DNA from 4 places in the Cryobacterium sp. TMT1-2-2 genome. Region 1 is predicted to be linked to each of the others. Evidence: riboswitches for the same ligand, from Rfam matches in the RefSeq annotation. Region 1 holds a riboswitch; each other region holds the start of a gene.
The links. Region 1 has a riboswitch for thiamine pyrophosphate ahead of E3T35_RS08685 (ECF transporter S component). Riboswitches for the same ligand answer to the same signal wherever they lie in the genome.
Positions count from the first base shown of each region.

Region 1 (3,199 bases):
CAAACCCAACGGGCTGCTCGTCGTTCCGGCCGACGAAACGATCGAGTTCCTGCACCCGCTGCCCGTGACGGCCCTGTGGGGCGTGGGGGCGGCCACCGAGCAGACCCTGACCCGCCTCGGCCTGAAACTCATCGGCGACATCGCGCACGCGCCGCTGGACGTGCTGAAAAGGACGCTGGGGGAGGCATCCGGTCACAAGTTGTTCGAGCTGTCCTGGGGGCGTGACCCGCGCTCGGTGACGCTCGAGCGGGAGGAGAAGAGCGTCGGCCACGAGGTCACGTTTGAGCACGACGTGACCGACATTGACCGACTGCGCAGCGAGTTGCTGCGGCAGTGTGACCTCGTTGCGGCACGGCTGCGGAGGGGCGATCTGGTGGCCAGGCGCGTGTCACTCAAGCTGCGCTACACCGATTTCAGCACGGTCACCCGTTCGCGCACCCTCGCCGAGCCCAGCAATGTCGGGCGGCGCATCTACGAGGAGGCCGTGGCCGCGTTCGACCTACTGGCCGCGTCGGGCATCCGCGTGCGCCTGATCGGGGTGCGGGCCGAGCAGCTGGGTACGGCGTCGGGATCGGTGGGGCTGTGGGATCCCGACGAGGATTGGCGGGGCGCCGAGCTGGCGGTCGACTCCGTGACCGAGCGATTCGGGGCGGGAATCGTGCGTCCGGCTTCGTTCTTCAAGCCTCGCCCATAAGGCACGAGTCGGCTACCCTGTTGGAATGACCAGCCTTCCGGAAAAACTCGCAGAAACGTTCCGTTCCGCCGGTGTGAAATCGGCCTACGGTGACCCCGTGCAGATCGACGGCGTCACCCTCGTACCCGTTGCGCTCACCTATTACGGCTTCGGCGGCGGCGACGCCGGTGAGGGCGGTGCCGGATCCGGCGGAGGCGGGGGCGGAGTGTCGCTGCCGATCGGCGCCTACGTGAAGTCGGGCGGTACCGCCCGATTCGAGCCGAATGTCATCGCGCTGCTCGCCGTCGGCGTGCCGTTCCTGCTCGTGGCCGGCCGCGCCCTGGCCCGGGTGATCCGGGCCCTGAAGAAGTAGCCGCCCCCGGCTGATGCTGCCCGTGGACGGGGCCCAGGCCCCGTCCACGGGCCCAGTTTGTAGACTGGGCCCGTGGCCCTAAGGTGGGCCCGGGCGAGTGCCGCGCGGCTTGCGCGCAGAGCGGGAGCGGCGCGGCCAGCGCGGCCGACGCGCGAACCGACCCGCGAACCCGCCCTCCGTGAACCGACGGCGCAGCCAGCGTGGCAGCCGACGCCGCAGCCAAGCCGGAAAGTGCCACGGGCCGCTCACCGGCAGGCCCGCAGCGATACGACGGCGGCGCAGAATGAAGCGGCGCATCAATACGAGGTATAGCGCTGCCAGCACGAGCAGAATGCCGATGCTCATCTCGTGGTCCCCATGCCGCAAGTCTAAGCGGGGCACTAGAATTGAACACGATCACGGGAGTCCGGTACACCGGGCTGAGAGGAAGCTGACCAAGCTTCGACCGTCGAACCTGATCTGGATCATGCCAGCGCAGGGAGGCTTCTCGATCCCGTGCCCTGTATTCACCTACGGAAAGGGCACGAACAGTGCACGCTACAACGACATCATTCAATCAGTCCAGCCGCGACGCATCGACGGCGAAAAAGCCGCGCAACTTTCGCTGGCGCGTCGTCGACATCGTCGTTGCGAGCGTCATTGGCGTGGCGAGCGGCGTCATCTTCTGGGCCTGGGGCCTCGCCTGGTCGCCGCTCAGCGCGATCCTCACGTTCACGCCCGGCCTCGAAGGCCTGTTGGCCGGCGGCTGGTTGTTTGCCGGAGTGCTCGGCGGCCTCATCATTCGCAAGCCCGGTGCGGCCCTCTACACCGAGGTCATCGCGGCCGTCGTATCGATGCTGATCGGCACCCAGTGGGGCTTCTCCACGCTCATCTGGGGCATCGTCGAGGGCCTCGGCGCGGAGATCGTGCTGGCCCTGTTCTTGTACGCCAACTGGCGTCTCGGCGTCGCCCTCCTCGCCGGCGCCGGCGCCGGCGTGGCCGTTGGGCTGCTCGACACGACCGTCAGCTATGCGGCACTGGATATCGGTTTCAAGGCCGTCTACTTCGTATCCGCTGTCGTATCGGGCACTGTGCTCGCCGGGCTGTTGTCCTGGCTTGCCGTGCGCGGCCTGGCCCGCACCGGCGCGCTCAGCCGATTCGCCGCCGGCCGGGAAGGTTCGCGCGCACCCGCCGCGATCAGTTAAGCGGATGCCAGCCCCTCGGTCGCACGCGTCCGCTCCCGGCCCGCAGATTCGGCCCGTGCAGATCGAAGCCCGAGGCTGGGGCTGGCGCCATGCCGGACGTCACAACCAAGCGGTGTCGAGGCTCGACCTGCGGATCGAGCCCGGCGAACGGGTCTTGCTGCTCGGGGCCAGCGGCGCTGGCAAGAGCACCCTGGTGCACGCGTTGGCCGGAGTGCTCGGCGACGCCGAGGACGGCGACGAGACGGGCAGCCTGCTCATTGACGGCAGGCGCGCGGCCGCGGCCCGGGGTCGGGTCGGACTCGTGCTGCAGGACCCGGACTCCCAGGTGGTACTCGCCCGGGTCGGCGACGACGTGGCGTTCGGCTGCGAGAACCTGGCTGTTCCGCGGGCAGAGATCTGGCCGCGCGTGCGGCGTGCCCTTGCCGAGGTCGGTCTGAACCTGCCGCTCGACCATCCCACGTCGAGCCTGAGTGGCGGCCAGAAACAGCGCCTGGCCCTGGCCGGTGTGCTCGCCATGCAGCCCGGACTGCTGCTGCTTGACGAACCGACCGCGAACCTCGACCCGGTCGGGGTCATCGAGGTGCGTGACGCCGTCGTGCGCTCCCTCGACCATTCCGGGGCCACCTTCGTCGTCATCGAACACCGCGTTGAGGTCTGGCAGGACGTCGTCGACCGCGTCATCGTGCTCGACCCGACCGGCGGTGCGCTGGCCGACGGGCCGACGCGCGAGATTCTCGCCATCCAGGGCGAGCGACTGGCTCAAGCCGGCGTCTGGGTGCCAGCCCTGCCACCCCGGTTTCCGGTGCGGCACCCGATCAGCAATCCTCAGAGCCTGTTGCGGGCCGAGGGACTCGCGGTCGGGCGTGTTCCGTTTGGCCGACGCGCGGCATCCGTCGTCGCTGACGGAATCACCCTCTCCGTCGACGCCGGCACGGCCACCGTCGTGACCGGGCCGAACGGCGCCGGCAA
Region 1 is NZ_SOGS01000013.1:110,792-113,990, forward strand. Features, by position in the region: gene dinB (DNA polymerase IV) at 1-694, shown strand, start outside; gene E3T35_RS08675 (hypothetical protein) at 720-1,046, shown strand; gene E3T35_RS08680 (hypothetical protein) at 1,125-1,391, opposite strand; TPP riboswitch at 1,435-1,544, shown strand; gene E3T35_RS08685 (ECF transporter S component) at 1,577-2,230, shown strand; gene E3T35_RS08690 (ABC transporter ATP-binding protein) at 2,235-3,199, shown strand, end outside.

Region 2 (3,199 bases), on a different contig from region 1:
ATCTTGTAGGTGATCACTCCGGTCTTCACGTCGTCGCGGCCCGGCAGGCCGAGGTGTTCCTTGGGGGTGACGTAACAGAGCATGGCGGTGCCGGCCTGGGCGATGATGGCCGCGCCGATCGCGCTCGTGATGTGGTCGTAGGCCGGGGCGATGTCGGTGGCGAGCGGGCCGAGCGTGTAGAACGGGGCTTCCTCGCAAAGTTCCTCCTCGAGGCGCACATTTTCGACGATCTTATGCATCGGCACGTGGCCGGGGCCTTCGATCATCACCTGCACGCCGTAGGATTTGGCGACTTTGGTGAGCTCGCCGAGGGTGCGCAGCTCGGCGAACTGGGCCTCGTCGTTGGCGTCGGCGATGGAGCCGGGACGCAGCCCGTCGCCGAGCGAGAAGGTCACGTCGTAGCGGCGCAGAATCTCGCACAGCTCCACGAAATGGGTGTAGAGAAAGCTCTCCTGATGGTGGGCGAGGCACCAGGCGGCCATGATCGAGCCGCCGCGGGAGACGATTCCGGTCACCCGATTGGCGGTGAGCGGCACGTAGCGCAGCAGCACTCCGGCGTGCACGGTCATGTAGTCCACGCCCTGCTCGCACTGCTCGATCACGGTGTCGCGGTAGATCTCCCAGGTGAGCAGGGCCGGGTCGCCGTTGACTTTTTCGACGGCCTGGTAGAGCGGAACGGTGCCCACCGGAATGGGCGAGTTGCGCATGATCCACTCGCGGGTGAGGTGGATGTCCTTGCCGGTGGAGAGGTCCATCAGGGTGTCGGCGCCCCAGCGGGCGGCCCAGACCATTTTTTCGACCTCTTCGGCGATCGACGAGGTCACGGCGGAGTTGCCGATGTTCGCGTTGATCTTCACGGTGAAGGCCTTGCCGATGATCATCGGCTCGCTCTCGGGGTGCATGCGGTTGGCCGGAATGACCGCGCGGCCGCGGGCTACCTCGTCGCGCACGAGCTCGACAGAGACGCCCTCGCGGGCGGCGATGTAGGCCATCTCCGGGGTGACGATGCCGGCCCGGGCCCAGACCAGCTGGGTCGCAGCGCCGTCGATGGGCAGCGGATGCTCCCACCCGGCCCGGGTCTTCGGCAGCCCCTTCTCGAGGTCGATCGTGGCCGTGTCATCGGTGTATGGGCCGGACGTGTCGTACAGGTCGAAGTGTTCGCCGTTGCTGAGGTTCACCCGGCGAACCGGAATTTCGAGCCCTGGCCAGGCCGGCACCGGTTCGTAGCGTTTGCTGCTGCCCTGGATCGGGCCGGTGGTGACGGTTTCAGACATGGAGATTTCGTCAAGTGTGCGCATGTTCTCGAACTTCCTACGCCGGCATTACCCGGACAGGTTCAACGGTCGACGGCCCTGGCCGTCCTCTCAGCTCGCTGGTGCGCGCTCCCGTGGGTTGTGTGTCTTCTGACTCCTTCACCCTAGCGTGAGTCCTGTCCATGCTCGCGGCGGCCGGCGTGCTGGCGGCGCGCCGGGCATCCGTTCAGCGGGCGAGGGAGGCGAGTTCGGCGCGGGTCGAGGCGCCGACCTTGCGCAGCAGGTTGGCCACGTGAAACTTCACGGTGTTCTCGCTGATGGTCAGCGCCTCGGCAATCGCCTTGTTGCGCGCGCCCGACGCCACAAGCTCGAGCACGCCGCGCTCGCGCGGGCTGAGGCCCCAGGCTGCCGCCGCCGAAACGGATGCCGTGGGCGCGTCGAGCGGCAGCGACACCGCCATCTCCGACCCCCAGCCGGCGGTCGCCTCGACACCCAGCGTTCCGCTGAGCGCCACGACGCGGGCGGCCAGCTGGCGAACGCTCGGAACCTCGGCGTCGAGGTCGCCCGGTCCGTCGTCGCGAATGCGAATCAGCAGGTTGCTGCCGTCGCAGTCCCACTGAACGCGCACCCGCGCGACCCCGGTCTGCTCGACTAGGGCGAGCACGGCGCCGCGCACGATGGCCCTGGCCTCGTGGGCGACTTCGCCGGGCAGCGCGCGGCCGTTGACCGGCGGCTCGATGAACTGCACGTCGAGGTCGCCGAAGCGCACCAGCGGACGCAGGTCATTTTTGAGACGTTCGAAGGCGCGGGCAACAGGTTCTTCGGTGAGGCTCCGGTCGAGGTCGCTCACCGCGCGCAGGGCGACCATCGCCGCGGCGGCGAGTTCGGTGGCCTTCTGGCGGGCAGCGGTGTCACTCGTGCTGCTCGAGCGCAGCACGGCGAGCAGGGATTCCAGCGTGGTCGCGTGCGCGTCCGTGAGGTCGGCGATGAGCTTGGAGCGTTCGGCGGCCATGCTGCGCGCGGTCTGCACGGGTGAATCGGCGAGGAAGGTCATACGGATAGCCTATCCGAACCGTCCGTGGAGCCTGCCCGGAGCCATTCGTTTGGGTAGTAAAACCATTCGTTTGGCGGGCCGCACGCCCACTCGAAAGAGTGAAGTATTGACCCATGACCGAAACTACAACCACCCCCACCACAGCGGATGCCCTCGGTCTCATTTTCGCCGAGAATGGCCGCGTCGTGGACGCGCTGCGGGCGGCATCCGCTTCTGTGGTGCTGGATGACGCGGCGAGTCTGCTCGCTGTGGCACCGCGGGTGTTCGTGCTGGGAGCCGGCCGTTCCGGGCTGGCATTGAAGATGACCGCGATGCGGCTCATGCACCTGGGCCTTGACGTGCACGTGGTCGGCGAGGTCACCAGCCCGGCGATTGCGCAGGGCGACCTGCTGCTGGTGGCCAGCGGATCCGGAACGACGGGCGCCATCGTGCGCGCCGCCGAGACGGCTCACGGTGTGGGTGCGAACATTCTCGCGCTGACCACGGCGCCGGAGTCGCCCCTCGGGCACCTCGCCGCGGTGACCGTGGTCATCCCCGCGGCCGCCAAGCAGGACCACGCCGGGCAGGTGTCGGCGCAGTACTCGGGCGGGCTGTTCGAACAGTCCGTGCTGCTGGTGGGCGACGCCCTATTCCACACGCTCTGGCAGCGAAGCGGTGCGACGGCCGCCGAGCTCTGGCCGCGTCACGCCAACCTCGAGTAACAAACCGGATAGGGCCCAGGCCCCGTCCCGAAAACCACAGACCGCTTACCCCAACTGAAAGTAGAACCCCATGAAGCTTCAGGTAGCAATGGACGTACTGACCACCGACGCCGCGCTCGCGCTCGCCGCGCAGGTCGCCCCGCACGTCGACATCATCGAGCTCGGCACCCCGCTGATCAAGGCCGAGGGCC
Region 2 is NZ_SOGS01000027.1:172,308-175,506, reverse strand. Features, by position in the region: gene thiC (phosphomethylpyrimidine synthase ThiC) at 1-1,298, opposite strand, end outside; TPP riboswitch at 1,292-1,400, opposite strand; gene E3T35_RS18715 (LuxR C-terminal-related transcriptional regulator) at 1,480-2,307, opposite strand; gene hxlB (6-phospho-3-hexuloisomerase) at 2,421-3,008, shown strand; gene hxlA (3-hexulose-6-phosphate synthase) at 3,079-3,199, shown strand, end outside.
Region 2: it holds a riboswitch for thiamine pyrophosphate, as region 1 does, so the genes downstream of both, thiC (phosphomethylpyrimidine synthase ThiC) here and E3T35_RS08685 (ECF transporter S component) in region 1, are expected to answer to the same signal.

Region 3 (3,199 bases), on a different contig from region 1:
ATGGAACGATCACGGGATGCGGCGTGACCGGGGCCGACAGTGCCGAGCTTCGCGCGGTCTACGACGCAGCGTTCCCGGGCTGATCCGGGCTCGCGAGAGCGGTCGGGAACGCTGCGTGGTATCGTCCCATCGGCGTCAGACGGTGGGGAGAGGCTCACACAGCATCCGGTTGAACGAGAAATCGCTCCGGGTCGATTCAGGTGGGTACATGATGGGCGTTTGCTTGATCCTGAACCGCAACGATGGCCATAACTTGTTGTCGCGAGCGTCGGCCGCCACAGCGAGAATCACCTAGTACATAATTTTTCGGGTTCAGGCTTCCTCTGCACCAGTAAGCGCGGTCTACCCACCCGACATCGTTTTACGCCGACCATCGCGAGTTCTGGCACTACATGGACCTGATTGTCGATCCTGTCTCTATCTGCCCGAAGAAGGTTAGCTCCTCGTCGAACAACAGTCCCTACTGTTCACCCTCGCCGACATGGAGACCGAGCTGCAAGCGGCGAGAGGACTGCTTCGACGCGCGGCCTGGCGTCGGCGGCGGACTTCGCGATCGCCGAACCAATTCTTGCCACGATGGGGGCGCGCATCGTGCACTGCGGCGACCCGAGCGCCGGACAAGCCGCAAAGATCTGCAACAACATGATCCTCGGCATCTCAATGATCGCCGTCAGCGAAGCATTCGTGCTCGGTGAAAAACTGGGCCTCACCCACCAGGCGCTCTTCGATGTCGCGTCCACGGCATCCGGTCAATGCTGGGTGCTGACCACCAACTGCCCCGTTCCCGGCCCGGTATCCACCAGCCAGGCCAAGCCCGGACGCAGCGGAGCGACTTACCAATCCACGGCTCGTCACTCACGGGAGCTCACAGCGCGGGTATCGGAATTTCTCGGACAGCATGGCCCTTGTACCAGCTATGACTACTATCGCAATCATCGGAGCTGGCTCAGGACTCGGGGCCGCCGTCGCGCGGCGATTCGGGGCCGAAGGCTTCACCGTCGCGCTCATCGCCCGCCACCAGGGACGCGTAGATGCCCTCGCCGCCGAACTGCTGGCCGAGGGCATCTCAGCACACGGCTTCGTCGCCGACGTGCGCGATCCGACCTCCATCACCCGCACTCTCGAACAGGTCGCAGAAACTCTCGGCCCGATCGAGGTACTGCAATACAGCCCGTTGCCGCAGAAGGACTTCATGCGCCCGGTTCTGGAGACCACTCCCGCCGACCTCGTTGGCCCAATCGAGTTCTCCATCTACGGACCCGTCGCCGCCGTGCATCAGGTCCTCCCCGGCATGCGTTTCCTCGGCGCTAACCGCGGCACCATCCTCTTCGTCAACGGCGGATCCGCCGTGACCCCGGGCCGCAATGTCACCGGCACGTCAATCGCATTCGCTGGACAGGCCGCCTACGCACAGCTGCTCAACGAGGCCCTCGGAGAAGAAGGAATCCAGGTCTCCCAGCTCATCATCGGCGGCCGCATCATCGCCGGCGATCCCGAGAAGGACCCGTCAGTGCTCGCTGAGCACCTCTGGAACCTCCACAGCCGTCGCGATCGCTTCCGCCACCAGATCAGCGCTGACTAGAAAGCGTCGTTCACTGTCAGGACGCGAATTTTCCGGTACCAGGCGGTTGCGTATACTCGTTTTCAGCGACACGGGGTGCCGACTGCATGACGGCCGGCTGAGATGACACCCGTTGAACCTGATCTAGTTCGAACTAGCGAAGGGATGTCACGGAGAATTACGTGCACTGCTTTGGTGCCGGATCTCGTCCTTTCGCCTTACCCAAGGTGAAGAAAATCATGCAAATAGCAGAACAGATTGTCCTGGTCACTGGCGGCGCACGCGGCCTGGGTAAAAGCATCGTGCACGCTTTCGCGGCTCTGGGCGCCCGGGTGGTCATCAACTATCGCAACAGCGCCGCAGCGGCGGAAACCTTGGCTTCCGGCTATGGGCCTGAACACGCTCTTGCCGTACAGGCCGACGTCACCGACCCGGCCCAGGTCGCGGCAATGCTCACGCAGGCGCAGGCACATTTCGGCTCCAGCGTGACAACGGTGGTCAATAACGCGTTGGTCGATTTCAGCTTCAACGGCGACGCCCGCTCCGGCGCTGCCGACATCAGTTGGGACGAATTCCAGGCGCAATTTTCGGGCAGCGTCCGCGGTGCCCTGAACACAACCCAGCAGGCGCTGGCAGGCATGCGCGAGGTCGGGTTTGGCCGCATCATCAACATCGGTACCAACCTGTTTCAGAACCCGGTGGTGCCCTACCACGACTACACGGCCGCCAAGGCCGCCCTGCTCTCCCTGACCCGCACCCTCGCCTCAGACCTCGGCCCGCACAACATCGCCGTAAACATGGTCTCCGGCGGGCTGCTGCGCACCACGGATGCCAGCGCGGCTACCCCCGAGGACGTGTTCGACTTCATCGCCGCCTCCACCCCGCTACGCAGAGTGACAACCCCGGCCGAATTTGCGGATGCGGTACTCTTTTTTGCCTCCCCCTGGGCGCGGTCGGTCACCGGGCAGAACCTGGTCGTCGACGGCGGCCTGGTAATGAACTAGGGCAGCGCCGGCCAGGTCAGCCCCACACCAGCTCCACTTCAATGCGTTCCTTATGGGTTGCGGCCACCACGGCGCCGCCTGGCGGCGGCCGCAGTCGCCCATCGAGCAATTGGGAGCTGCCCGGCCCCGTTCGCGGCGTAGGTCCTCGTCCGGCAGGTACTAAAGCCCCGGGGGAGTGACCGACTTGCTAATGCTGAGACCGGGGCGGCGACGGCCGGAAGTCTGCGAGGTTGACCGTGGATCCTGACGCGCGGGCGGGCGGGTGGGCGGGTGACGTGGCGACGAGCAGCCTCCCGGCGGGCCAGGATACACTCCTCGACACATGGAATTGAATATCGATGGCGCACCAGCACGGTGCGCTCCGGTTATCGTGTGAGCACGTGGATCTCCGCTGAGACAGCGTTCCTTATGATCTTGTGCCGACCTGGATAACGGCCATTGCGACCGCAATTGCTGTCGTCGTCGCCAGCTTGTGTACCTATCGGTAGATTCGGTTTACATCTGGCCAAATGCGTGAAGCTGCGACCACCGTTCCATTACTGGCCAGACCCCGGTTAGGCGCGGGCGGTAACCGGCAAGGATTCGGAAATCTCATCGGACGGTAGATCCTTGCGCGCCCAGTAGCTGGCGAGCA
Region 3 is NZ_SOGS01000009.1:21,272-24,470, forward strand. Features, by position in the region: gene E3T35_RS07200 (hypothetical protein) at 1-83, shown strand, start outside; partial or broken gene E3T35_RS20180 (hypothetical protein) at 482-550, shown strand; partial or broken gene E3T35_RS19555 (NAD-binding protein) at 544-831, shown strand; gene E3T35_RS07210 (SDR family NAD(P)-dependent oxidoreductase) at 917-1,582, shown strand; TPP riboswitch at 1,644-1,744, shown strand; gene E3T35_RS07215 (3-oxoacyl-ACP reductase) at 1,801-2,565, shown strand; gene E3T35_RS07220 (bile acid:sodium symporter family protein) at 3,120-3,199, opposite strand, start outside.
Region 3: it holds a riboswitch for thiamine pyrophosphate, as region 1 does, so the genes downstream of both, E3T35_RS07215 (3-oxoacyl-ACP reductase) here and E3T35_RS08685 (ECF transporter S component) in region 1, are expected to answer to the same signal.

Region 4 (3,199 bases), on a different contig from region 1:
CGAGCATTCCGGCCGCAGCAAAAGTGGCACCACCGGCCGGATCCGGGTCGATGACGGCCACCGTGCGGCCGGACTGCGCTACAGCCCAGGCGATGCCGAGCCCGATCACGCCGCCGCCGATGACGGCTACGTCGACCGTACGCTGTGCGCGCCGCTCACTCATCGTGTGCACCGAGGCCGGGCCGAAGCCCTTTAGGGTTGGTCGCATGGACCCGATCACCGCCCGGCTGTATCTCTGCACCGATGCCCGTACGGAGCGCGGCGATTTCGCCGACTTCGTGACGGCCGCGTTCGCCGGCGGGGTCGACATCATCCAACTGCGGGACAAGACCATCGATGCCGCCGAGGAGCTCGACTATCTCGAGATTCTGCGTTCGGTCGCCGACCGACACGCCCGGCTCTGGGCGGTCAACGACCGCGCGGATATCGCCGTTCTCGCTGGAGCGCCGGTTTTTCATGTCGGCCAGACGGACCTGCCGCTGCCCGCCGCCCGCACGCTGCTCGGCGACGCGGCCCGCATCGGCTTGTCGACCCATACCACCGGACAAGTGGATGCCGCTCTCGTAACTGACCGTCTGGATTATTTTTGCGTCGGCCCGGTCTGGGCCACGCCCACCAAACCCGGTCGGGCAGCGGTCGGAACCGGTCTGTTGCGCTATGCGGCCGAGCAGAGCGCATCCGCTGGCAGCCTTCGCCCGTGGTTTGCGATCGGCGGGATCGACCTCGGCACCATCGACCAGGTGGTCGAAGCCGGCGCCACCCGGGTGGTCGTGGTGCGCGCGATCACCGACGCCGATGACCCGACGGATGCCGCCGAGCGGCTTCTCGCCAGCCTCCCGCCGCTCGGCTAGTCGCGCCCACGTCGTCGCCCCGTTCATCTCATGCCCGCAATCAGGGCAGAATTCGCACGGTCGAAAAGTCGATGAAAGTGGTGGATCGGCCCGTTTCCCTGCCCGACCTCGAGCTCGTCGGCGTGGGCCAGGGCGTCGTGGAGCCAGTCTTTCACTTCGGCCAGGGACTTCGCCCAGTTACCGGTTCTGGCCTGCACCGTGGCCATCGCCGAGGAGAGTGAGCATCCGGTGCCGTGGGTGTTTGTGGTGCGGATGCGCGGCAGGGCGACCTCGACCACGCACTGGGCAAGCAGCCCGTGGGTGTTGACCAGGGCATCTGGGCAGCTCGTTTCGTTGAGATGGCCGCCCTTGACCAGTACGGTAGCACCCGTGCTGTCCGACAATCGTTTGCCCTGCGCGAGGGCCTCCACCCAGTTGGCGGCCGGCGGCTCAGCGAGCAGAACGGCCAGCTCGGGAACGTTGGGCGTGACCAGGTCAACGTGGCAAATCAGGTCGCGCAGCGCCTGCTCGGCTGCCGGGTCGAGCAGGCGGTCGCCGCTCGTTGCCACCATCACCGGGTCGAGTACGACCAGCGGCGGACGGCACCGGAAGAGCCAGTCGCGCACCTCCGTGATCACATCGAGCTGCGCAAGCATGCCGATCTTCACGGCGTCGATGGTCACATCGTCACTGACAGCATTCAATTGCTCGCGCAGAAAATCGATCGGCGGGATGTGAACCGAACGCACGCCGCGCGTATTCTGCGCCACCAGCGCACTCACCACAGCCATGCCGTAGCCGCCGTTGGCCGCGATGCTCTTGAGGTCGGCCTGGATGCCGGCACCGCCGGTCGGATCGGTACCCGCGATACTGAGGACTCGGGGAATCTGCCGCAGGGCAGGCTGGGTTCGATCGATCATCCGTGACATTCCTTCGCTAGTACTAACTAGACAGGTTCAACGGGTATTGATCTCAGCACGCACAGTCTGTGCGGCACCCCGTGTCAAGACTCCAGCCTATACGCGCGCCGGCCGTCAGCACACAAGGGGTCGGGCGGTCGCAACCGCCCGCCCTGGTAACACGGATCTAGTGCACCGACTTGCGCTCGTAGAGCGCCCGTGACCAGCCGTAACTGGCGGCCACGATCACAAGGCACCACCCGATGGCGAACACGGGGTTCCAGCCGAGTGGGGTGCCGAGCAGCAGCCCGCGAGTTGTCTCGATGAACGGAGTGAAGGGCTGGTACTGTGCGAACCACTGCAGCCACACCGGCATCGAGTCGGTCGGCACGAAGCCGCTGCCGAAGAGCGGCAGCACGGTGAGAACGAGGGGCATATTGCTCGCCGTTCAGGAGTTTGTCGACCGCCGAAAACTGGCCGGTGCGGCCGATGACGGCGCGCACGCCGTCCTGGTCGCGCACGTCGAATGTTGATATTTTCCCATTAGGTACGGGCCCACACCGTAACGGCCTGCTCCGATGCCTCCGGAGCGCTCTCGCCGACGAGCTCATTGCGCACGTGGCCATCTTTCGACGACAGGTCGAGCCAGGCCGGCACGCCCGGCTTGACGCCGATGGTGACCTGGCCGAATCCGCTCTCGACCTGCACAAAACCGCATGAAACCTCCCGCAGCGGGATGCTCCCGTATACGGTCTTTGCCGAAACGGATGCCTGCGCTCGCGTGATTTCCAGGTCGCCGTAGGACAGTTTCGCGTCGAGGTCACCGCCGACTTCATCGATCTGCGCGCTGCCGTGGGGCGCTTAGAGTACGGCGTCGCCGGAGACCGTTCCGACCCGGATCTGGCCGTGGTCGGCGGTGATGTCGGCCGCACCCTCAATTGTGCGCACCGTGGCGTTGCCGTGTCCGGCACGCAGGGACAAGTCTCCGGTGGTATCGAGATCGACCGGACCCATCGAGGCTTTGAGGCGGGTGGCCCCGAGTCGGCCGACCGTTCGGACCCCGCCCACCGAGACCTCGGCGGTGAGCCGCGACCCGCTCGGCAGCAAGTCGCTCGGCCGCAGCGCGCGTATCTGCGCTGCCGTTGTCGGCGGCATCCGCTAGCTGGTGCTGCAGGTCGTTGACGTACTGTCCGAGTTCCATATCACCATGGTGATACCACGGCGGTTAGTCATAATAATGTCATGCTGGTCGGGGCTTCGGCCGACAGCTCGCGGAGCGCCGCCAGATGGCCGTCGATGGCCGCGCGGCCGCGCCGGGTGAGGGCCACGCTGGTGGTGCGGCGGGCATCCGCTCGTGCTGGCGAGGCTTGTTTCACGGTCACGACGTAGTCGAGCTCGATCAGGTTGCGGATGGTCTTCGAGAGCGTCGCCTCGGTCAGTTCCAATGTGGCGGCGATAGTGGTGAATTCC
Region 4 is NZ_SOGS01000006.1:14,742-17,940, reverse strand. Features, by position in the region: gene thiO (glycine oxidase ThiO) at 1-163, opposite strand, end outside; gene thiE (thiamine phosphate synthase) at 207-851, shown strand; partial or broken gene thiD (bifunctional hydroxymethylpyrimidine kinase/phosphomethylpyrimidine kinase) at 917-1,759, opposite strand; TPP riboswitch at 1,742-1,841, opposite strand; gene E3T35_RS04080 (ABC transporter permease) at 1,917-2,165, opposite strand; gene E3T35_RS19450 (hypothetical protein) at 2,273-2,437, opposite strand; gene E3T35_RS19445 (hypothetical protein) at 2,591-2,884, opposite strand; gene E3T35_RS04060 (transcriptional regulator) at 2,959-3,199, opposite strand, start outside.
Region 4: it holds a riboswitch for thiamine pyrophosphate, as region 1 does, so the genes downstream of both, thiD (bifunctional hydroxymethylpyrimidine kinase/phosphomethylpyrimidine kinase) here and E3T35_RS08685 (ECF transporter S component) in region 1, are expected to answer to the same signal.